3 regions of the Eubacterium sp. genome follow, and region 2 is predicted to be linked to each of the others. Evidence: predicted binding sites of a transcription regulator. Region 2 holds the regulator's gene; each other region holds the start of a gene.

Region 1 (7,254 bases), on a different contig from region 2:
CACGAAGCATTAGTGTCAAATGCTAATGGGGGTAAATTAACCAAGAAACAATTAAATTTAGTAAAAACGGGAATCAGATATAATGATGAATATCTGAGGTCAAATGCTTCAAACATGGATAGGAAAATATGGCATGCATTATGTAGAGAAGAGGAGTCAAATGGACAAAAGGTAAAGGTCCCTACGGATTATATAGCTGGTACATGTTTTGTTCAAAAGGTTATTAAAAGAAGTGATTTAAATCCTACTAATGTTGAGAAAGTATCAGGAATGACTCAAAACGAATATAAGCAAATGAAAAAGGATATAAAAAATATACAATGGAAAAATGTCTTAAAAATAAAAGGCCTGAAAAGCGAAGATTATCCAGACAATAAGGAGAATAGAAGATTTGTTTTACTTGGAATGAGTTTTCATATTATAACTGACACATTTGCACATAGAGCATTTGCAAAGATTGCACAATATGGAAGATGGAATGGTTGGGTATACATAGAAAATGTCCCACCTTATGGTGGTGAAGCAGATGATATTGACAATTTCCCGGGAAGATATAAAGCGGCTGGAAATGTTTTAAAGAATTATATAAAGAATAGTGTTAATGGTGACGCAATTAAAAGTATTAAGACTATTAAGAGCAGAGATATTATAAAAGATAATGACGTTTTAGATTGTGCAATACAGGAATTGATGTTTTTTGCAAAGAACAATGTAGCAAATGACGAGACTTACTCTACTTGGGAGAAAAAATTGGCAATGTATACCTATACAAGTAACGCGAATAATAGAAAAATTATAGATGCTATAGAAGCAAAAAAATAGATTAATATAAGTACATTTAATTTATATTTATGAATTTGGAGTTTAGGAAAACAATTAAAAACAAATTACTTAAATGAATTTAAAAACTTTTGCAATATTTTTTTTATGCAATACGTTTAAAAAGTATAAATAAAAGGAGGTACTGTGATATGAAAAATAAGAAAGCAGTAAAACTATTAGCAACTATTAATGTTTTAGCAATGTTGACTATGTTAGGGCAGCCGGTTGTAAAGGCACAACAACCAAAAGAGGAGTATTTAGTAGAAATTAATGAAACTAATTTTCCAGATAATTTACTTAGAAGATACATGAATTTGGTTGTTGACTCAAATCAAAATGGAAAGATTGAACAAGATGAAGTTCAAAAAATAAAATATCTGAAATTAGGTGAATATGAAGGTGAAGGCGAGCTGGAAAAATTTACTAATTTAGGTGATGAAGGTGTAGTAAGAGATTTTAAAGGCATAGAATATCTGACTAATCTTGAGGAAATGAAGATAGCGATTCCAACTAAAATGACAAATAAAGAATCTCTTTATAAACTTACTAATTTAAAAAGTGTAACAATGCTTGGTGGATTGGGAAAAACAGATTTAAAGACTTTTGATTTTTCAAATTACAGAAAATTAAATAAAATTCAAATTGTTCAATTGAACAACCTGAAGAAAATTAACATATCAAAGAATAGTAATTTAAAAAGCTTCGAGTGTTGGGCAGGTGGTAAATTAAATAAAGTAGATTTTTCAAAATGTAAAAAAGTATCAAATATAAAAATCGTAGATACTAATATTAAAAAAATTAACATTGGAAAAAATAAAAAGTTAAAAAGCATTACCATAAAAAATGACAACAGTTTAAAAAAGATTGATATTTCCAAAGCAGGAAAAATTAAGTCTTTAAAAATTGTAAATGCTCCAAAGCTGAAGAAAATTATTACATCTAAAAAACAAAAGATTAAAAGTGTAATAGTAAAAGGATGTAAAAACATCTCAAAAAAGGACATAAGGAAAATAAAGAAAAAATAGAAAATAAACAAAAAGTAAATAGAAATACTATAGTAAAACAGGATGGAAGTTGAAAAGCTTTCATCCTGTTTTTGTAATGGAAAATTTTTTAACTAGAGGCATACTTAGCGCGTAGAATATCATAAGTCATATTTACTGATTAAAACACATTTAAAACTGCTTAATATTTTTCCAGTAAGTATAAAAGAAAAATGAAAATACACCGGCTAAAACTACTGCGCATACTCCGTTAGAAAAGTAACTATACAAACGTGTTTCTGAATTACAAAAAGAAAAAATATATCTGATAAGATAACAGCAAAGCATACTTATACTTAGCCAAATTACAGGCTTGATTATAAAGTCCATGCAATTAAGTTTGTGTCCAATATTCTTTTTTATACAATAATTATGCAGTAAAGTAGTTATAAGATTGCTGCCAAGAAGTCCCCATAAATATCCTTTAATACCGATTGTAGGAACCAAAAACCATAAGCAGAAAAGGCGAATAACAGTTCCAACAACATTATGTATAAAAGCCTGATTAGTTTTGCCAAGTCCATGTAATATGGCACCCATGGTAATGGACAAATACATAAAAGGGCATATCCAGGCAAGAATTTTTATATAATCACCAGCCTGTCTGTGACCGAAAATTTCGCCACCAATAAAATCTCCAAAATACAGGAAAAATCCAATAAAGAAAATCCCCATAATTATAGAAAAACAAATAGAAGTTTCTGTAGCTTTTTTAACCTGATTGTTTTTACCGCTGGTGTTAGCGTCTGCAATGGCAGGCAAAATCATGGTTGAGACAGAGGTATTAATTGCCGAGGGAAAAGTTATAACAGGAACTGCCATGCCTGTTAAAATTCCATAGACACTAAGAGCATTGTCCTTTGACAAACCACTTTTAACCAAAACAATAGGCACTAAAATTGCTTCAAAGCATTGGAGAAAAGTTATCATGATTTTGTTAATTGTAAGCACATAGGAAACAGAAAAAAGTTTCTTCATTGATACAAACAAATCTTTAATTTTAAAAGAGTATTTTGGTTCTCCTGTCAAAGCAATAACACAGAAAATCACACCAATAAATTCTGAAATAATCATGGAATAAACTGCAACCATAGGTGTAATTTCGATTTTGTTTGTTATGACAACCATACCAATAATATAGACAGATGCTACTTTTGCAAGTTGTTCAAGCACTGTAGAAAAAGCAGGAACAAAAGTCTTTTTCATGCCAAGATAATAACCGGTTATACAGGAGTGAAAAGCTGCAAGGGGGACAGTAAGAGACGCATATTTTATCATTTCATAACACTGGCTGTTTTTTATAATATTAACAGAAATAGGCAGAGCAAATTTATACAAAATAAAAGCCGTAAAAGCAGACAGAACAGCAGACATTACAAGGCTACTTATTAAAATCATAAATTTACTGTTTTTGTTTTTGCTTTCGGCAACAAATCTTGAAACAGCTATTTGGATGCCACCGCAACTTACAGAGATGGCAAATCCCAGAACCGGAAAAATTAATTGAAAAAGGCCCATTCCTTTTGCACCCATTAAGTTTGAAAGGAATATTCTATATAAAAAACCAAGAATTCTACTTAATAAAGTGGCAGATGTAAGGACAATAGTTCCTTGAATAATTTGCTTTTTTACAGACATAGTACCACCGAAAAACACTTTATTATAATTTATTCTTAACATTAAAAAAAATGCTATTAATATTATTAAGGAGAAACCATGATTTATTTGGACAATGGGGCAACAACAAAAATATGCAAAGAAGCAGCAGAAGCCATGGAACCATATTTAAATGACATGTATGGAAATCCGTCAGGCATATATACATTATCAAAAAAATCAAGAAAGATTATAGAGGAAACAAGGGAGAAAATAGCCGGAGTTTTAAACTGCAAAGGGGAAAATATTATTTTTACGTCAGGAGGAACTGAGTCGGATAATTGGGTTTTGGAAAACGCAAAACAGTGGGGAAATCATATTGTTACTTCAAAAATAGAACACCACGCTGTTTTAAATAAATGCAGTGAGCTAGAACAAAAAGGTATGCATGTTTCCTACATTGGAACAGACAGAGAAGGGCTGATAAATCCCTACGAAATTGAAAGTTACATTAGGAATGATAAAACAATAAAAACAGGGCTAATTTCCATAATGTATGCAAATAACGAAATTGGCACAATACAGGAAATAGGAAAAATTGCGCAGATTGCTAAAAAACATAATATACTGTTTCATACAGATGCTGTGCAGGCTTTTTGCCATGTACCAATTGATGTGGAAAAATTGCAGGTGGATATGTTAAGTGCCAGCGCTCACAAGTTTTACGGCCCTAAAGGAATAGGCTTTTTGTATATAAAAGAGCCGAAAAAAATGAATCCACTGGTGTATGGTGGAAGTCAGGAATTTGGCAAAAGAGCAGGCACTGAAAATGTGGCAGCTATTGTGGGCATGGGGGTGGCGGTAGAAACTGCCAAAAATAAAATAACCAAAAGATTGGAAAAAGAGAGCAGACTGAGAGATTATCTAATTAACAGAATGTTAAGAGAAATTCCATACGTGAGATTAAACGGCCATCAGATAAAACGACTACCGGGAAATGCTAATTTTACAATAGCAGGAATTGATGGAACATCACTTGTAATACTAATGGATAATGAAGGTGTGTGTATTTCAGCCGGTTCAGCATGTTCTTCTTCATCAGATAAGCCGTCTCATGTTATAACCGCAATTGGTGTGCCGGATAAATTTGCATACGGAACCATTAGAATTACATTATCCTACGAAAACACAAAAGAAGAGATTGATTACACAGTAAATACACTGAAAGAAAATATTTTGAAAATGAGAAAAGCGGGAAATTAGAAAAGGAGCTGTGCGCCGGTGATTAGATATCTTTAAGGCGACAGCTCTATGTTTAAATTAAAGGGTAAATATTTTTAAATCAAAAGAATTAGCAATTTCGTATGCTTTATCAAAACCGTAACCAATGTATTCAGCTTTATGAGCGTCAGAACCAAGGGTAACGTATTTCCCACCTAATTCCTTATATCTTTTAATAATATCAGTATGTGGATTAAAAAAGTCAAAACCTTTAGATAAGTTAGAAGTGTTAATTTCCAATTTAATATCTTTTTCTATAATGAATTTTAAAATCTCATCAATAACATCCTGATAATCACGTGGTGAATAGTTTGAGTCTCTGTTTGGACTGTATCTTACAACATAGTCTAAATGACCTAAAGTATCAATTTGGCTGAATTCTAATAAGCCTTCCAAAAGAGTTTTAAAATAAAGTTCAAAAGCATCCCTGTCCTGTCTGTTTTTCCAAAAATCTGTATAATATGGGTCCATGTTGTCCACAATATGACAGGAGCCAATTATAAAATCCAACGCTGATGCATTTATAAGCTCCAGGCATTGAGTACCTGTACCTTTCATAAGCCCCAACTCAATGCCTTTAAAAAGTTTAATTTTATTTTTGTATTGTTCTTTTTTTTTAGATAAAACCAAATTATATTTAGGAAGGTCAATAAGAGGAGTTTCCCCTTCAACAGGCCAGTTAAAATCCTCATGGTCGGTTATGACAATTTGGTTCATTTTTAACTCAATTGCTTTTGAAATAATATTGTCGATTTTTTCTTCTGAGTCAAAAGAAAATTTGCTATGAACATGATAATCTGAAATCATAATATTAGTCCTTTTTATTTTTTTGTAAAATTCACGTTAAAATTTAACTTAGAATTTTAAATAAAATATAGCAAAAACAACAATAAAAATCTACAATAACGTTTCATTATCAAAAAATTGACAAAAATTTAACAAAAAACCAAGAAAAACCGTAAAAACACCTTGATATTTACAGAGTAATTATGTAAAATAATCAATAGGTTAATGAAAATTAACAATAAAAATTAAAAATTTTTCAGGAGGAAAAATCAAATGGCAGTTAAAGTTGCAATTAACGGATTTGGACGTATTGGACGTCTTGCTTTCAGACAGATGTTTGGTGCTGAAGGTTATGAAGTAGTAGCTATCAACGACTTAACAAGTCCTAAAATGTTAGCTCACTTATTAAAGTATGATTCATCACAGGGTAAATATGAAAAGGCTGATACAGTTTCAGCTACAGAAGATTCTATCATCGTTGATGGTAAGGAAATCAAGATTTATGCAGAAGCTGATGCTTCAAATTGCCCTTGGGGAGAATTAAACGTAGACGTAGTATTAGAATGTACAGGATTCTATACATCAAAGGACAAAGCACAGGCTCATATCAAAGCTGGTGCTCGTAAGGTTGTTATTTCAGCTCCAGCTGGAAATGATCTTCCTACAATCGTTTACAATACAAACCACAATACATTAAAGCCAGAAGATACAATTATCTCAGCTGCTTCATGTACAACAAACTGTTTAGCACCTATGGCTGATGCTCTTAACAAGTACGCTCCAATCCAGAGTGGTATCATGTTAACAATTCATGCTTACACAGGTGATCAGATGACTCTTGATGGTCCTCAGAGAAAGGGTGACTTAAGAAGATCAAGAGCTGCTGCAGTTAACATCGTTCCTAACTCAACAGGTGCTGCAAAAGCTATCGGATTAGTAATTCCAGAATTAAACGGAAAATTAATCGGATCTGCACAGAGAGTTCCAGTTCCAACAGGATCAACAACAGTTCTTACTGCTGTAGTTAAAGGAAAAGATATCACAGTTGAAGGTATCAACGCAGCTATGAAGGCAGCTTCAAACGAATCATACGGATACAATGAAGACGAAATCGTTTCTTCAGATATCGTAGGTATGAGATATGGTTCATTATTTGATGCTACACAGACAATGGTATCAAAGGTTGACGAAGACACATATGAAGTACAGGTTGTTTCATGGTATGACAACGAAAATTCATACACAAGCCAGATGGTTAGAACAATCAAATACTTCTCAGAACTTGCATAAGTTTAAGAATATTAAGATCCAAAAGGGTCCGGCTTTAATGGGCCGGGCCCTTTGTTTATGTATGGGTTTTTAGTTTATACAGTATGGATTTTTAAATATGAAAATTAGAAAGGAAAGTTAATATGCTTAACAAAAAATCAGTTGATGATATCAATGTAAAAGGATTAAAGGTATTAGTTCGTTGTGATTTCAACGTACCTTTAAAGGAAGGCGTTATTACAGATGAAAACCGTCTTGTAGCAGCTCTTCCAACAATCAAAAAATTAATTAATGATGGTGGTAAGGTTATCCTTTGCTCACATCTTGGAAAGCCAAAGGGAGAACCAAAGCCTGAATTATCACTTGCACCAGTTGCAGTAAGACTTTCAGAATTATTAGGACAGGAAGTTAAGTTTGCAGCAGATGATAATGTTGTAGGTGAAAATGCAAAAGCAGC
Region 2 (7,254 bases):
ACAAATTGACATTGGTGCAACAGTTCTGTTTTCGTCAAGTCTTGAATATTCAGTCATGGCTGTCTGAATCATTCCTACCTGTGGTCCGTTACTATGAGTGATGATCACTTCATATTTTTCTTCAACTAAATCTGCAATAGCTTTTGCAGCGGCTTTAACTCTTTCCTGCTGCTTTGGAAATGACTCGCTAAATGCGTTTCTTCCAAGGGCAACAACTACTTTTTTGTTATCCATAATACTGTCTCCTTATCCGTTAAAATCAATATATATAGTATAAGATAAAATCACTTAAAATACAATAAAAGACATTAATTTAACAGGATTAAAAGATAAAATTATCATGCTTTAGAGGCATATTTAGCTTATGAATTAAAGTATTTGTTATTTCTGGATAAAAAGACTAGCTTAATGTAAGCAAAAAAATATTTGGAGGCATTATGAATTATTCCTTTGATAAAGTAGTAAATAGAAGAAATCCCCTAGAAAGTCCTTTGAAATATAAATGAAAATACGAAATGAATTTTGCAAAATTTAAAAAATTCCATACAAAAACTACACAAAAAATAAGACAGCAACGCTCACTGCCTTATTTTTCCTTTAAATGAAACTTTTTTAGAATTTCTTATTAAATTGCCATTATTTAAAATAATTTTAGAATGCCAAGTGACATAAAATGTAGTTAAATTATTTAATGATTTTCTGGAGAAGGGCAAGTAGCTCTTCCACCTTTTCATCTTCACCATTTCTAATGTCGTCAACAATACATGTTCTAATATGATTATTTAAAAGTTCTTTATTGAAAGCCGTTAAAGCTGCAGATACAGCAGAGGACTGTACAAGAATGTCAACACAATAAGTGTCATTTTCAACCATACCTTTTATGCCTCTGATTTGTCCCTCAATACGACTTAATCTGTTAATTAATTTTTTTCGTTCATCATCACTTCTGTGTTTAGTGTGACAGCTACAACAATTATCTGACATATACAATACCTACCTTTACAAAGTTATACTAAAAACGTATAAAATTTTACATAATTATAAATAGTATATAAAAGGAAAATGAGAGTGTCAAATATAAACTTGACAAATACCCCTAGGGGGTATAATATAAAGGTGAAAAATGAAAGGAAAAGGTATGTTCTGCTCAAAATAGGACAGGTATATCAGGTAAATATAATGAAACAATATAATGTTACAGGAATGCACTGCGCAGCCTGCAGTGCCAGGGTAGAAAAGGCTGTATCAAAAGTAGAGGGAGTGACGTCCTGTTCTGTTAGTCTGCTAACAAACTCCTTAGGGGTTGAAGGTGATGTTAGTGACAAGGAAATAATTAAAGCTATAAAAAAGGCAGGATATGGAGCATCAGTTAAAAAGAAAGACAAAAGTGAAAAAGCTGTAGAAGAAATCGATGATTCTCTTGAAGACAAGGATACACCTGTTTTAAAGAAAAGATTAATATGGTCTTTATTCTTTTTAATTATTTTAATGTATTTTTCAATGGGTCACATGATGTGGAATTGGCCACTGCCTTCGTTCTATGACAACAACCATGTTGCAATGGGCTTAACTCAGATGTTACTTACAATAATTATTATGGTTATTAATCAACAGTTTTTTATTTCAGGTTACAAAAGCCTGTTTCAGTTAGCACCTAATATGGACACCCTTGTGGCGTTAGGTTCATCGGCAGCTTTTGGTTATAGTACAGTATCATTATTTTTAATGACATCTGCACAGGTTAAAGGCGATGAGGCGTTGGTTATAAAATATATGATGGAATTGTATTTCGAATCGGCAGCAATGATTTTAACATTAATTACAGTTGGAAAAATGCTTGAATCTCACTCTAAAGGTAAGACTACGGATGCATTAAAAAGCTTAATGAAACTTGTTCCTAAAACAGCAAATGTTATACGTGACGGTAAGGAAATAAATGTTAATGCATCAGAAGTTTTAAAGGACGATGTATTTGTTGTAAGACCGGGAGAAAACATACCCGTTGATGGAGTTGTAATAGAAGGTCATAGTGCAGTAAATGAATCTGCCTTAACAGGAGAAAGTATTCCTGTTGACAAAGAAGAAAACAGTATGGTTTATGGGGCAACAATAAATCAGTCAGGTTTGTTAAAATGCAAAGCAACCAAGGTTGGTGAAGATACAACTTTATCTCAAATTATTCAAATGGTAAGCGATGCTGCGGCAACAAAGGCACCAATTGCAAAAGTAGCTGATAAAATTTCAGGTATATTCGTACCGGCAGTTATTTTAATTGCAATTGTTACAATGATTGGCTGGCTAATACTTGGAAAAGAAATAGGTTTCGCTCTGGCTAGAGGAATTTCAGTTTTAGTTATAAGCTGCCCATGTGCATTGGGACTTGCCACACCTGTTGCCATTATGGTTGGAAACGGTAAGGGTGCAAAAAACGGGATTTTATTTAAAAACGCAGTAGCATTAGAAGAAACAGGAAAAATCAATGTTATAGCATTAGATAAAACCGGCACAATTACTGCAGGAACTCCAAAGGTTACAGACATTTATCCAATGGAAGGGATTACTGATAATGAATTACTTCAAATGGCATACAGTCTTGAAATAAACAGTGAGCATCCTTTGGCAAAAGCTGTTGTGGAAAGAGCAGAAGGTGACGGTATAATTTCAGAAGAAATAACTGATTTTCTGGCTTTAACGGGTAATGGCTTAACAGGCACATTAAATGGTGAAAAGTTATTAGGCGGTAGTATTAAATATATGGATGAAACTATTGGTTTAAATGAAAAAGCCAAAGAAATATCCCAAGAGTATGCAAGTCAGGGTAAAACACCATTATTGTTTGCAAAGAATAATAAATTAATGGGTATTATTGCAGTTGCTGATATTATAAAAGAAGATAGCGCTCAGGCAATTAAAGAATTACAAAACATGGACATAAAAGTTGTAATGGTAACAGGTGATAATGAAAGAACAGCCAATGCAATTAGTAAGCAGGTTGGAACTGATGATGTAATTGCAGGCGTTTTACCGGATGGTAAGGAAGAAGTTATCAAACAGCTTAAATCAGGTGGAAAGGTTGCTATGGTAGGTGATGGCATTAATGATGCACCTGCACTAACCAGAGCTGACATTGGAATTGCCATAGGAGCAGGAACAGATGTAGCAATAGATGCAGCTGATATTGTATTAATGAAAAGCAGTTTAATGGATGTACCGGCTGCCATAAAGCTAAGTAAAGCAGCACTTAGAAACATTCACGAAAACTTATTCTGGGCATTTATATACAATGTTATAGGCATACCTTTAGCCATAGGTTTGTTTATACCATTTGGAATTACATTAAATCCCATGTTTGGGGCAGCGGCAATGAGTTTAAGTAGCTTCTGCGTTGTATCAAATGCATTAAGATTAAATTTTGCTAAGATTTATAGCAAAGAAAAGTAAAAAAATAAAAAACAAACATAAAACAGAAAGGGGACAAATTACTACTTAACAGTAGAAAATCTTGTCCCGTTTTTGTAATAGAAAAATCTTTAGTGATTCTTATAACTGATCAGAAAGAATTTCCCATTCCTCCATAAGCTTATCTAGTTTATCACTGATTTCATTTTGCTCTTTGCCGATTTCATTTAACTTGGCTGAATTGGTTGAAACACTTGGATCAGCAACCATTTCATCAAGTTCATTTAAGCGGTCTTCGTATTTTTTGATTTTTTCTTCTACTTTTGAGATATCATTTTTCAATTTTCTAATCCTTGCGGCTTCCGCCTTCCTTTCTAAATAATCCTGTTTGTTGCTGGAAGTAGTTTTCTCAGCATTTGCTTTTTCTTCCTTAGGAGCAAAAGTAGCAGTAAGTTCTTCCTTTTTCTCCTCATAATAATCATAGTTACCAAGGTAATTAATAAGTTTTGTGTTTGTTAATTCAAGTATACGACTGGCAGTCTGGTTTATAAAATATCTGTCGTGCGATACATACAAAACTGTTCCTGTATAATTATTTATTGCATTTTCCAAAATTTCTTTTGAAGCCATATCCAAATGGTTTGTGGGTTCGTCCAAAATAATAAGATTAGCTTCCGATAACATTAATTTGGCAAGGGAAAGGCGTCCTTTTTCACCACCACTTAAATCTGATACACGCTTGAAAACATCTTCCCCTGTAAACATAAAAGCAGCCAGAGTGTTTCGGATTTTTGTATTAGTCATATTTGGATATGAATTTGCTATTTCTTCAAATAAAGTATTTTCATCTGTAAGATTGTGTTGTTCCTGGTCATAATATCCAATATGTACATTTGTGCCCAACTTAATCATACCTGAGTCTGCATCAACTAAGCCGTTTATTATTTTTAATATAGTGGTTTTTCCTGTGCCGTTATCACCAATAATTGCTACATGTTCACCACGTTTTATTTCAAAACTTATATTCTTAAAAAGAAGAGTATTATAAGATTTTTCAAGGTTCTCAACAGACAAAACATCGTTTCCACTGACAATGTCAGGCTCCAATTTAATGGTCATGTTATTTTTTAACTCTTCAGGCTTTTCAATTAGATCTATTTTTTCTAATTGCTTTTCACGGCTTTCTGCACGCTTATAAAATTTTTCCTGTTTGTAAGAGCGAAGTTTGGCAATAACTTCTTCCTGATGTTTGATTTCACTTTGCTGTTTTAAATAGGCATTCATTGTAGCAACTCTTAATTCCTGTTTTTTTACAGCAAAGTCAGAATAGTTACCACTGTATACATGTGCTTTATGGTTTTCAATTTCTATAACTTTAGAAACTATCTTGTCTAAAAAGTAGCGGTCATGGGCGATTATTAAAACAGCCCCGTTATAGTTAAGCAAATATGTTTCCAACCATTTAATTGAATTTAAATCAAGGTGGTTAGTAGGCTCGTCCAACATAATAATATCAGGTTTTTCTAACAAAAGTTTGCAAAGGGCAACACGAGTTTTCTGACCACCTGAAAGATTACCAACAGACTTATTAAAATCATCTTCCGTAAATCCAAGACCTTTTATTACACCCTCAATTTCACTTTTGTATGAATAGCCATTTAATAACTGAAAACGATGTTCCAGGTTAGTGTAAGTTTCTATTAATTTAGAAAGTTCATCACCTGAAACCTTTGCCATTTCTTTCTCGTATTCCAAAAGTTTTTGTTCCATGTCAATTAAGTTCTGTTTAACAGATTTTACTTCTTCGTAAATAGTAGTGTCTGAACCTAAATCCTGATACTGGGCAAGGTAACCGATAGTTTTATCCTTGCCAATAATTACGTTTCCCTCATCAGGTGAAAGTTCCCCCATTATAATCTTCATAATGGTAGATTTGCCGGCACCGTTATTTCCAACAATGGCTGCTTTTTCATTATCATTTATGAAAAAAGAGCAGTCATTTAAAATTGTTTCAACACCGTATGATTTGCTTATATGATTACATGATAATATCATGAGAATCCTCCTGTTTAATTGAATTTCACTAATTAACTAGTTTATCATAAAATGCTGAAATTTAAAACAAAATATAGAATGACAAATATTTGACAATCTTTTGCTATATCCTTATAATTAACCATATATATATAAGGTAGGAGAATGTGATGAATAAAATCTCAAAAGCGGTAGTTTCAAGACTACCACGTTATTATAGATATTTAGATGAGTTAAAAGCTCAAAACATCGAAAGAATCTCGTCAAAAGAGCTAAGTCAGATGATGAATGTTACAGCATCTCAGATTAGACAGGACTTAAATAATTTTGGTGGTTTCGGTCAGCAGGGATATGGGTATAATGTACAATATCTTTATGACGAAATAGGAAAGTTACTTGGTCTTAATGTACCCCACAAAATGGTTATTGTAGGAGCAGGAAATTTAGGTCAGGCTATTGCTAATTATGGCAACTTCAGAAACAGAGGCTTTGAAATAACAGCATTGTTTGACAAAAATCCTGATTTAATTGGTAAGAAAACACAGAATGCGGAAATTTTAGATATTTCTACACTTTATGATTATGTTAAGGAAAATAATGTTGAAATTGTTGCGTTAACATTACCAAAAGGACCGGCTAAGGAAGTTGCTGAAAAATTAGTAGAATGTGGAGTAAAGGCTTTTTGGAACTTTGCTCATACAGATTTAGGCTTTGGCGGGGACATTTTAGTTGAAAATGTTCATTTGTCTGAAAGTTTAATGAAGCTTACATATAGAATATCAGAAAAGAATAAACAGGAGAGTTTATAGATAGGAGTGGCCTATGAAAAATATTCTTACAAGCAGTGAAATGAAAAAAGTTGATACTGAAACAATTGAAAGAATCGGGATTCCGGGAATTGTTTTAATGGAAAGAGCGGCTTTAAGTGTTACTTCTTTAATTATGGAAAATGAGCCGGTAACAAAAACTGTTCAGGTTATAGCCGGTGTAGGAAATAACGGAGCAGATGGTCTTGCTATATGTAGAATGCTTCATTTGAAAGGCTACAATACATGTACATGCGTTATTGGTGACATTAATAAGGCAACAGAGGATTTTAAAACACAGCTTAGAATAAATGAAAATCTTGGCATAAGTATTGTTGAAGATTTTGCTGATTGCGATATTTTTGTTGATGCAATTTTTGGCGTTGGTTTATCCAGAAAAGTAGAAGGTAAGTATAAGGATGCCATTGAATATATAAATAATCAAAGGGCAAAGGTTTATGCAGTGGACATTCCATCAGGCATTGACGGAAGTACAGGAGAAGTTCTTGGAGTTGCGATTAAGGCGGACTATACTGTGACTTTCGGCTTTCATAAAGTTGGTACGGTATTGTATCCGGGAGCAGATTATTGTGGGAAAGTCATTGTAAGCGATATTGGATATGAATCATGGGAAAACAGTGATTTTATAAAATATGCTACAAGAGAAGATTTAAAATATCTGCCAAGAAGAATTAATTATTCTTATAAGGGTAATTACGGTAAGGTTTTAATTATTGCAGGCAGCAAAGAAATTTCAGGTGCCGCGGCACTGTCCGCTTTGGCTGCTTTTAAAACAGGTGCAGGTATGGTTCGCATATTTACACACGAAAATAACAGAAATATTTTAGGGAAGCTTTTACCGGAAGCAATGATTAATACTTATACAATTGATAAATTTGATATTAAGTCATTACAGGCAGCAATTAAGTGGTGCGATGTAATAGCAGTAGGTCCCGGAATGGGAACCGGTGAAGTTCAAACAGAAATTGTTAATGAAGTGTTAGAATCAAAAATA
Region 3 (7,254 bases), on a different contig from region 2:
CCTGTTACAGCGATTACAATGTAAACATCTGCGTACTTACCATTTGTAATGAAGCACTTAGAACCGTTTAATACCCATTCATTTGTAGCTTCATCAAATACAGCCTTTGTCTGCTGTCCCTGTGCGTCTGTACCGGCACCAGGTTCTGTAAGACCGAAAGCTCCAAGCTTCTTACCACTTGCAAGATCTGGAACATATTTCTTCTTCTGTTCTTCTGTACCGAATGTCATAATAGGATCGATACAAAGTGATGTATGTGCAGATACGATAACACCTGTTGTACCACATACTTTTGATAATTCTTCAACACACATTACATATGTTAAAACGTCACATCCCTGTCCGCCGTATTCCTTAGGAACCGGTATACCAAGGAAACCATATTTTGCCATCTTTTCAACTGTCTCTACTGGAAACTGTTCATTTTCATCTGTTTCCTGAGCAAGAGGTTTAACTTCATTTTCAGCGAATTCTTTGAAAAGAGTTCTAGCCATTTCATGTTTTTTGCTTAAAGTAAAATCCATTTATCTTTCCTCCATATTTATAGTTTGCTCTAAATTACTGAGCATCTACTGGTGTCTTTGTACGGTCTGCGTTATAAACGTAGAATCCCTTACCTGATTTAACACCAAGATTTCCACCTCTAACCATCTTACGGATTAATGGACATGCACGATATTTGCTATCTCCTGTCTCATTATAAAGTACATCCATAATTGCAAGGCAGATATCTAAACCAACGAAATCACCTAATTCAAGTGGTCCCATTGGGTGGTTAGCACCAAGCTTCATAGCTGCATCAATACCAGCGATATCTGAAACACCTTCCATCTTAATGAAAGCAGCTTCGTTAATCATTGGAATTAAAATTCTGTTTACTACAAATCCTGCAGCTTCATTTACCTGTACAGGTGTCTTTCCAATTTCTTTTGAAATCTTAATGATTTCTTCTACTGTTTCGTCAGGTGTATTAACGCCTGCGATAACTTCTACTAATTTCATTCTATCAGCAGGGTTGAAGAAATGCATACCAATCATAGGACGTGTAAGACCATTTCCGATTTCTGTGATAGAAAGTGATGATGTATTTGAAGCAAAGATACATTCAGGCTTACAAATCTTATCTAATTCACTAAATGTAGTTTTCTTAACTTCCATGTTTTCAAATGCAGCTTCAACGATTAAGTCACAATCTGCACATAAGTCTTCCTTAAGACCTGGTGTGATGCTATCAAGAATACCATCAACCTGTTCCTGTGTCATTTTTCCTTTTGCAACAAGTCTTGCATATCCTTTAGCAATCTTGTCTTTTCCGCCTTCTGCCCATTCCTGCTTGATGTCACATAAAGCTACTGTGTAACCATCAACCATAGCAAAAGCCTTTGCGATTCCCTGGCCCATTGTACCAGCACCAATTACTCCAACTTTCATCTTATTTTCCTCCAAAAATATTTTTATAAAATTTAAATTGTATCCACAATGAAATTAAATCCATGTGGTGTTTTCCTTATTTAATTATTTGTTCTGGAAAGGAACAACTTTTAACTTCTTTTCTTTATCTTTTTCAAGAAAGTTACCCATTCCTGCCTTCTGATCTTCTGTTTCGAAGCAGCTTCCAAATAATTTTTCTTCAATAACGATAGCATCATCCATGCTTGCATCAAGGCCATCGTTGATAGCTTTCTTACAAGCTCTAACTGCGATAGGAGCCTGCTTAGCAATTGTTGCAGCTAACTTCTTTGCAGCATCTAATAATTCTTCCTGTGGATATACAGCATTTACAAGACCGATTCTGTAAGCTTCATCAGCCTTAATGTTTCTAGCTGTGTAAATCATCTGCTTAGCCATTCCAGGACCAACTAATCTTGCAAGTCTTTGTGTTCCACCAAATCCAGGTGTGATTCCAAGACCTACTTCAGGCTGTCCGAAAATTGCATTTTCAGAACAAAGTCTAATATCACAACTCATTGAGATTTCGCATCCACCACCTAAAGCAAATCCGTTTACGGCAGCGATTACAGGAATGTCAAATGTTTCTAACTTTCTAAATACATCGTTTCCTTTTTTACCAAATGCTTCACCTTCAGCCTTTGTTAATGTTGACATTTCTCCAATATCAGCACCGGCTACAAATGATTTTTCTCCTGCACCTGTTAAAACTAATGCTCTTGTTTCATCTAAATTAACTGCATCTAGAGTTGCATTTAATTCATCAAGAACCTGGCTGTTTAATGCATTTAATGCCTTTGGACGGTTGATTGTAATTACTCCAACAAATCCATCCTGTTCATAAGTAATAAATTCCATATCACTTCTCCTTAAAAAATTATAATTGTATTAAGAGTTTGGATAAACTCTTATGGTAGAAAAACACACTAAAAGCTGGTAGTAAAAAATTGCCACCAGCTTTTTATGTATTCAATTAGTCTCTTTCAACGATTGTTGAGCAACCCATTCCGCCACCGATACATAAAGTAGCGAGACCCTTCTTAGCATCTCTCTTCTGCATTTCATGAAGTAATGTAACAAGGATACGGCAACCTGAAGCTCCTACCGGATGTCCAAGTGCGATAGCACCACCGTTTACGTTTACTTTGCTCATATCGAACTTTAAGTCTCTAGCAACTGCTACTGACTGTGCTGCGAAAGCTTCGTTAGCTTCGATTAAGTCCATATCATCAACTGTTAAGCCAGTTTTTTCCATAACTTTCTTTGTTGAAGCAACTGGTCCAACACCCATGATTTCAGGTGCAACACCACCAAGTGCTCCGGCAACAAATGTAGCCATAGGTGTAACACCTAATTCTTTAGCTTTTTCTTCGCTCATAACTACAACTGCTGCAGCTCCATCGTTAATACCTGAAGCATTTCCTGCTGTAATAACACCATCAGGCTTTCCTGAACAGCATCTTAGTTTACCAAGTGATTCAGCTGTTGTACCAGCTCTTGGTCCTTCATCTGTATCTACAACGATATCGCCCTTTCTATTCTTAACAACAACAGGTACGATTTCATCTTTGAACTTACCGTCAGCCATAGCCTTTTCGCATTTCTGCTGTGAGTTTGCTGAGAATTCATCTAATTCTTCTCTTGAGATTCCCCACTGTTCAGCTACGTTTTCAGCAGTAATCATCATGTGGTAGTTGTTGAATGCATCTGTTAAAGCATCATTTACCATTGTATCAATGATTGTACCATTGTTCATTCTGTAACCAAATCTTGCCTTTGGAAGTGCGTATGGTGCCATTGACATATTTTCCATACCACCTGCAACAACAATATCAGCATCTCCTGCTTTAATCATCTGCGCAGCCATGTTTACACAGTTAAGACCTGATCCACAAACAACGTTTACTGTAACTGCTGGTGTTTCAATTGGAAGACCTGCCTTGATTGAAGCCTGACGAGCTACGTTCTGTCCAAGACCAGCCTGGATAACGCATCCCATGTATACGTGATCAACAGCGTCCTTTGGTACGCCTGCTCTCTTAAGAGCTTCTTCAATAACAATAGATCCTAAAACTGGTGCTGGAGTTGTGCTTAAAGCTCCACCCATCTTACCGATTGCTGTACGACATGCGCCTGCAATAACTACTTTTTTTGACATAATATTAATCCTCCATATATATAATTTTTAAAAAGATTTTCAACTTTGTTATAATTTTAACAAATTATAATTCCTTTGTCTAGTATAATAATCGAATTTTGTTTCCAAAAAGTGACTTTTTTCTAAACTTCTTCGTAACTGTCATAATTTGTATTAAAATTATCATGCTGTTGCTGATTATTCTGCTTAGGATAACCACATAGAGTCACGTATAATTCTACATCTGTTAAACATTTATATGGTACAACATAGAATATGTTAAGTATACCACATGTAAACGCTGCCAAAATATTCCAACCAATAAATGATAAGTCAAGGACAAACGCATTCATTTTATTCCCCATCATCATTTGTCTGCTTCTTCTAAAAGCTTCGCTGGAACTCATATTAGGATTTTCAGCAAGCAAATATGGTATCATTCTGTATTCGTACATTTTAACTATACCGGGTATAATAAATAACAGTGACCATAATGATGTATATAATGATTTTAAAAACATTGTTTTTGCAATGTTTAAATACCCATTTCTGAACCCTTCTGTCATTTCACTAAATTGAGGATTCACTGTTCTGTTTTTAATTAACCATCTCTTACAGCCAACCTCTAACTGTGCAAAAACTAAGAAAGCTAAAGCAAGACCTGCTAGGAAAATGATTATTCCAAGTATTAACACCATGGAAATCTGTGTGTATGAAATATTTTTCATAATTCCCAGTAATCTTGTTCTTAAAATATTAAACTGTAAATTCACACTTTGATCTGTATATCCCATATAAGAGTTGTCTGTTAAAATAGAATTTCCCGTGTTAGTTATGGAATCTGTTACGTCATTAAAATTAACTGATGTTCCAAAACTAAAATTACCAATAACAATGGATAATATCAAAGTTACAAGTACCCCACTCCAGTAATTCTTCTGTAGTATCTGTCTGGCTGTACTTTTTAATTCTGCTCTTGTCCACATATATATTTTTCTCCTTCATAATAGTAATAGCTACAACAAATTAATTGGGATTTCTTTGAAATCACAATTATATAATTAAGAATGTCCCTTGGGACATTCTACGCACCGAGCGCATGTTGCTTCAGCAACATTTTTCCTTTTGCGCGAGTGTGCATCCCTAGTGGAACGTTATTTATTAATTGTGATTTCAAAGAAATCACAATTAATAAATAAGCCCGCCTACTGTTACATAAGCGGACTTTTTATTGTCATTACTTAATTTCTACTAACCAGCCTTCTGGAGCTTCAATTCTGCCCATCTGGATACCTGTTAATGTTTCATATAATTTCTTTGTAATAGGTCCCATTTCATCCATTCCACTTGGGAAGCAGATTTCTTCGCCATGATTTACAATCTTACCAACAGGTGAAATAACTGCTGCTGTTCCACATAAACCACATTCTGCAAAATCTTTAACTTCATCGATGAATACTTCTCTTTCTTCAACTTCAAGTCCAAGATATTCTTTTGCAACATGCATAATTGAACGACGTGTAATTGAAGGTAAAATACTGTTTGACTTTGGAGTAACAACTTTATTATCTTTTGTTACGAAAATGAAGTTTGCACCACCTGTTTCTTCTACCTTTGTTCTTGTTGCTGCATCAAGGTACATGTTCTCATCAAAACCTTCTGCATGTGCAGTAACAATTGCATGTAAGCTCATTGCATAGTTAAGACCTGCTTTGATATGTCCTGTTCCATGAGGAGCTGCTCTATCAAAATCACTAACCTTAATTGTAATTGGCTTTGCGCCGCCCTTAAAGTAAGGTCCTACAGGTGTTGTAAGAACTCTGAACTGATATTCTTCTGCAGGCTTAACACCAATTACTGCTGAGCTTGCGAACATATAAGGTCTTACATATAATGTAGCTCCTGAACCATAAGGTGGAACGTATGCTGCGTTAGCCTTTACTGTTTCCTTAATAGCTTTTACGAATTTATCCTCTGGGAATACAGGCATCTCTAATCTTCTTGCTGAATCAGCGAAACGAGATGCGTTTAAGTCAGGACGGAATGTGACTATGCGTCCATCCTCTGTTGTGTACGCCTTCATTCCTTCGAAAATAGTCTGAGCATACTGTAATACTCCGGCACATTCGTTAATGACTACGTTTGAGTCCTCTGTTAATACTCCATCATCCCACTTGCCATCTTTGAAATTTGCCACAAATCTCTTGTCAGTATCTACATAACCAAAACCAAGATTTGCCCAGTCAATATTTTTCTTGTCCATCTTTTATTCCTCCGTATTATTAATTTGTCATAATATTTTGACATATGTGCATTTAAGTCAAAACCTTATTCAATTATATCACTATTTTCTTCTCGGTCAATAAGACTACTTTAATTTTTCCCACTTATAGTTATATAAAGAATCTCTAATGCCATCACCATTAAGACCAAACTTACCGTTTTTTAATTTCAGGCATTTCTTTTCCCTATTTTTAGGTAATGTTACACATCCTGTAGTCTGTACGCCATTCTCTTCTACCTGACAGAACATAATTTTATCAAACACCTTATCTAAAGTGCCTGTTTCCATGTTACTACCTAAAGAATATGTATATTTCCAAAGATTTCCCTTCACTCTCTCACATTGTGATTCTTTCACACTGAAAGATGTTGTGTAGAAATTATATTCATCACTGTCATATAAAAAGGCTCTTATCTCCTTAGCATTGTCCCAATACTTTGGAACTTTAAAATAAACAGTTCGTCGTTCTTTTCCGGTCATTGTGCCGTAATTATTATCCTGACCTCTATACATTTCCTGTTTTAAGTTAATTAATTCAACATTTTCATATCCTTTATCTAATAAGAATTTATATAGATTCTTGTGCTTCTTACTTATGTTGAAGGTTATGTATATCTGATTGCCGTCTCCGTTATAAGTATCCTCCATAAAGGATAATGACAACTGCCATTTCATGTTCTTTGTACTAAAGAATTTTTCGCCCATTTGGTCGTAATCTTTCTTTGCTGCATTTCTCAGTTCTTCGTAAATTTCCTTCTTTCCTTTTTCAGTAAATTCATCTAAACCTGTACTTCTGTCATTAACAGTGTCAGTTATCTCAACATACGACAGATAGGAAGCAGGTATTTTCATAAGATTACCAACTATATTATTTTGTTTCTTAACGATTTTTGACAATCTGTCAAACTCATCCCCATAAAAACATCCATCATAAGTTCTGTTTATATAAGAACCATTTTTCAGCTTATATGAAATGTTTAATCTATAATAATCCTTTGTTATTTCATCCACACCTTCTTTTGCGAATGATACATCTTTACTTCCGTAAATAGGATATATTATACTCTTATCTTCAAGTGCCTGTTTAACAACAGCTCTATGTGCATTTAAAGTTGCCTCAATTGCGTTCTTATCCTTAATGTAATACTCACTAATATTAACGCCGTTTACAATGAAGCTTGAACTGCTGTCCATTGAGACTGCAACTGCCTCTACATCTTTTTCATTAGGTATTCTCTTGTCAAATCCTAAACCGCCTCTGGCAATTGAAATTAAAAAAATGAATACAAAAACTATATCGATTCCTATTACTAAAACACTTTTTCTAATGTCAGACAGACTTCTGTTATAAATTAAATGGAGTATTATAACTGTTGCAATTGTG

Evidence for each region. The regulator Rex, encoded in region 2, represses fermentation and respiration genes when NADH is low (regulators of the CRP and FNR family bind a similar motif). The targets are predictions, from matches to a motif close to ATTGTTAANNNNTTAACAAT.
Region 1: the regulator Rex is predicted to act here: its motif matches at 5,666-5,685, upstream of gap (type I glyceraldehyde-3-phosphate dehydrogenase).
Region 3: the regulator Rex is predicted to act here: its motif matches at 3,652-3,671, upstream of ACZM4J_RS07770 (acetyl-CoA C-acetyltransferase).

The regions. Positions count from the first base shown of each region.
Region 1 covers NZ_DBLZZO010000018.1:19,558-26,811, reverse strand. Annotated here, with positions in the region: gene ACZM4J_RS07670 (S8 family serine peptidase) at 1-822, shown strand, start outside; gene ACZM4J_RS07665 (hypothetical protein) at 972-1,847, shown strand; gene ACZM4J_RS07660 (oligosaccharide flippase family protein) at 1,998-3,503, opposite strand; gene ACZM4J_RS07655 (cysteine desulfurase family protein) at 3,582-4,724, shown strand; gene ACZM4J_RS07650 (histidinol-phosphatase HisJ family protein) at 4,782-5,549, opposite strand; gene gap (type I glyceraldehyde-3-phosphate dehydrogenase) at 5,802-6,818, shown strand; gene ACZM4J_RS07640 (phosphoglycerate kinase) at 6,941-7,254, shown strand, end outside.
Region 2 covers NZ_DBLZZO010000015.1:24,172-31,425, forward strand. Annotated here, with positions in the region: gene arcC (carbamate kinase) at 1-234, opposite strand, end outside; gene ACZM4J_RS06655 (metal-sensing transcriptional repressor) at 685-984, opposite strand; gene ACZM4J_RS06660 (heavy metal translocating P-type ATPase) at 1,180-3,441, shown strand; gene ACZM4J_RS06665 (ABC transporter ATP-binding protein) at 3,541-5,454, opposite strand; gene ACZM4J_RS06670 (redox-sensing transcriptional repressor Rex) at 5,604-6,242, shown strand; gene ACZM4J_RS06675 (NAD(P)H-hydrate dehydratase) at 6,256-7,254, shown strand, end outside.
Region 3 covers NZ_DBLZZO010000018.1:45,830-53,083, forward strand. Annotated here, with positions in the region: gene ACZM4J_RS07755 (acyl-CoA dehydrogenase) at 1-524, opposite strand, end outside; gene ACZM4J_RS07760 (3-hydroxyacyl-CoA dehydrogenase family protein) at 559-1,431, opposite strand; gene ACZM4J_RS07765 (enoyl-CoA hydratase-related protein) at 1,516-2,307, opposite strand; gene ACZM4J_RS07770 (acetyl-CoA C-acetyltransferase) at 2,423-3,607, opposite strand; gene ACZM4J_RS07775 (DUF975 family protein) at 3,730-4,572, opposite strand; gene ACZM4J_RS07780 (branched-chain amino acid aminotransferase) at 4,824-5,849, opposite strand; gene ACZM4J_RS07785 (hypothetical protein) at 5,955-7,254, opposite strand, start outside.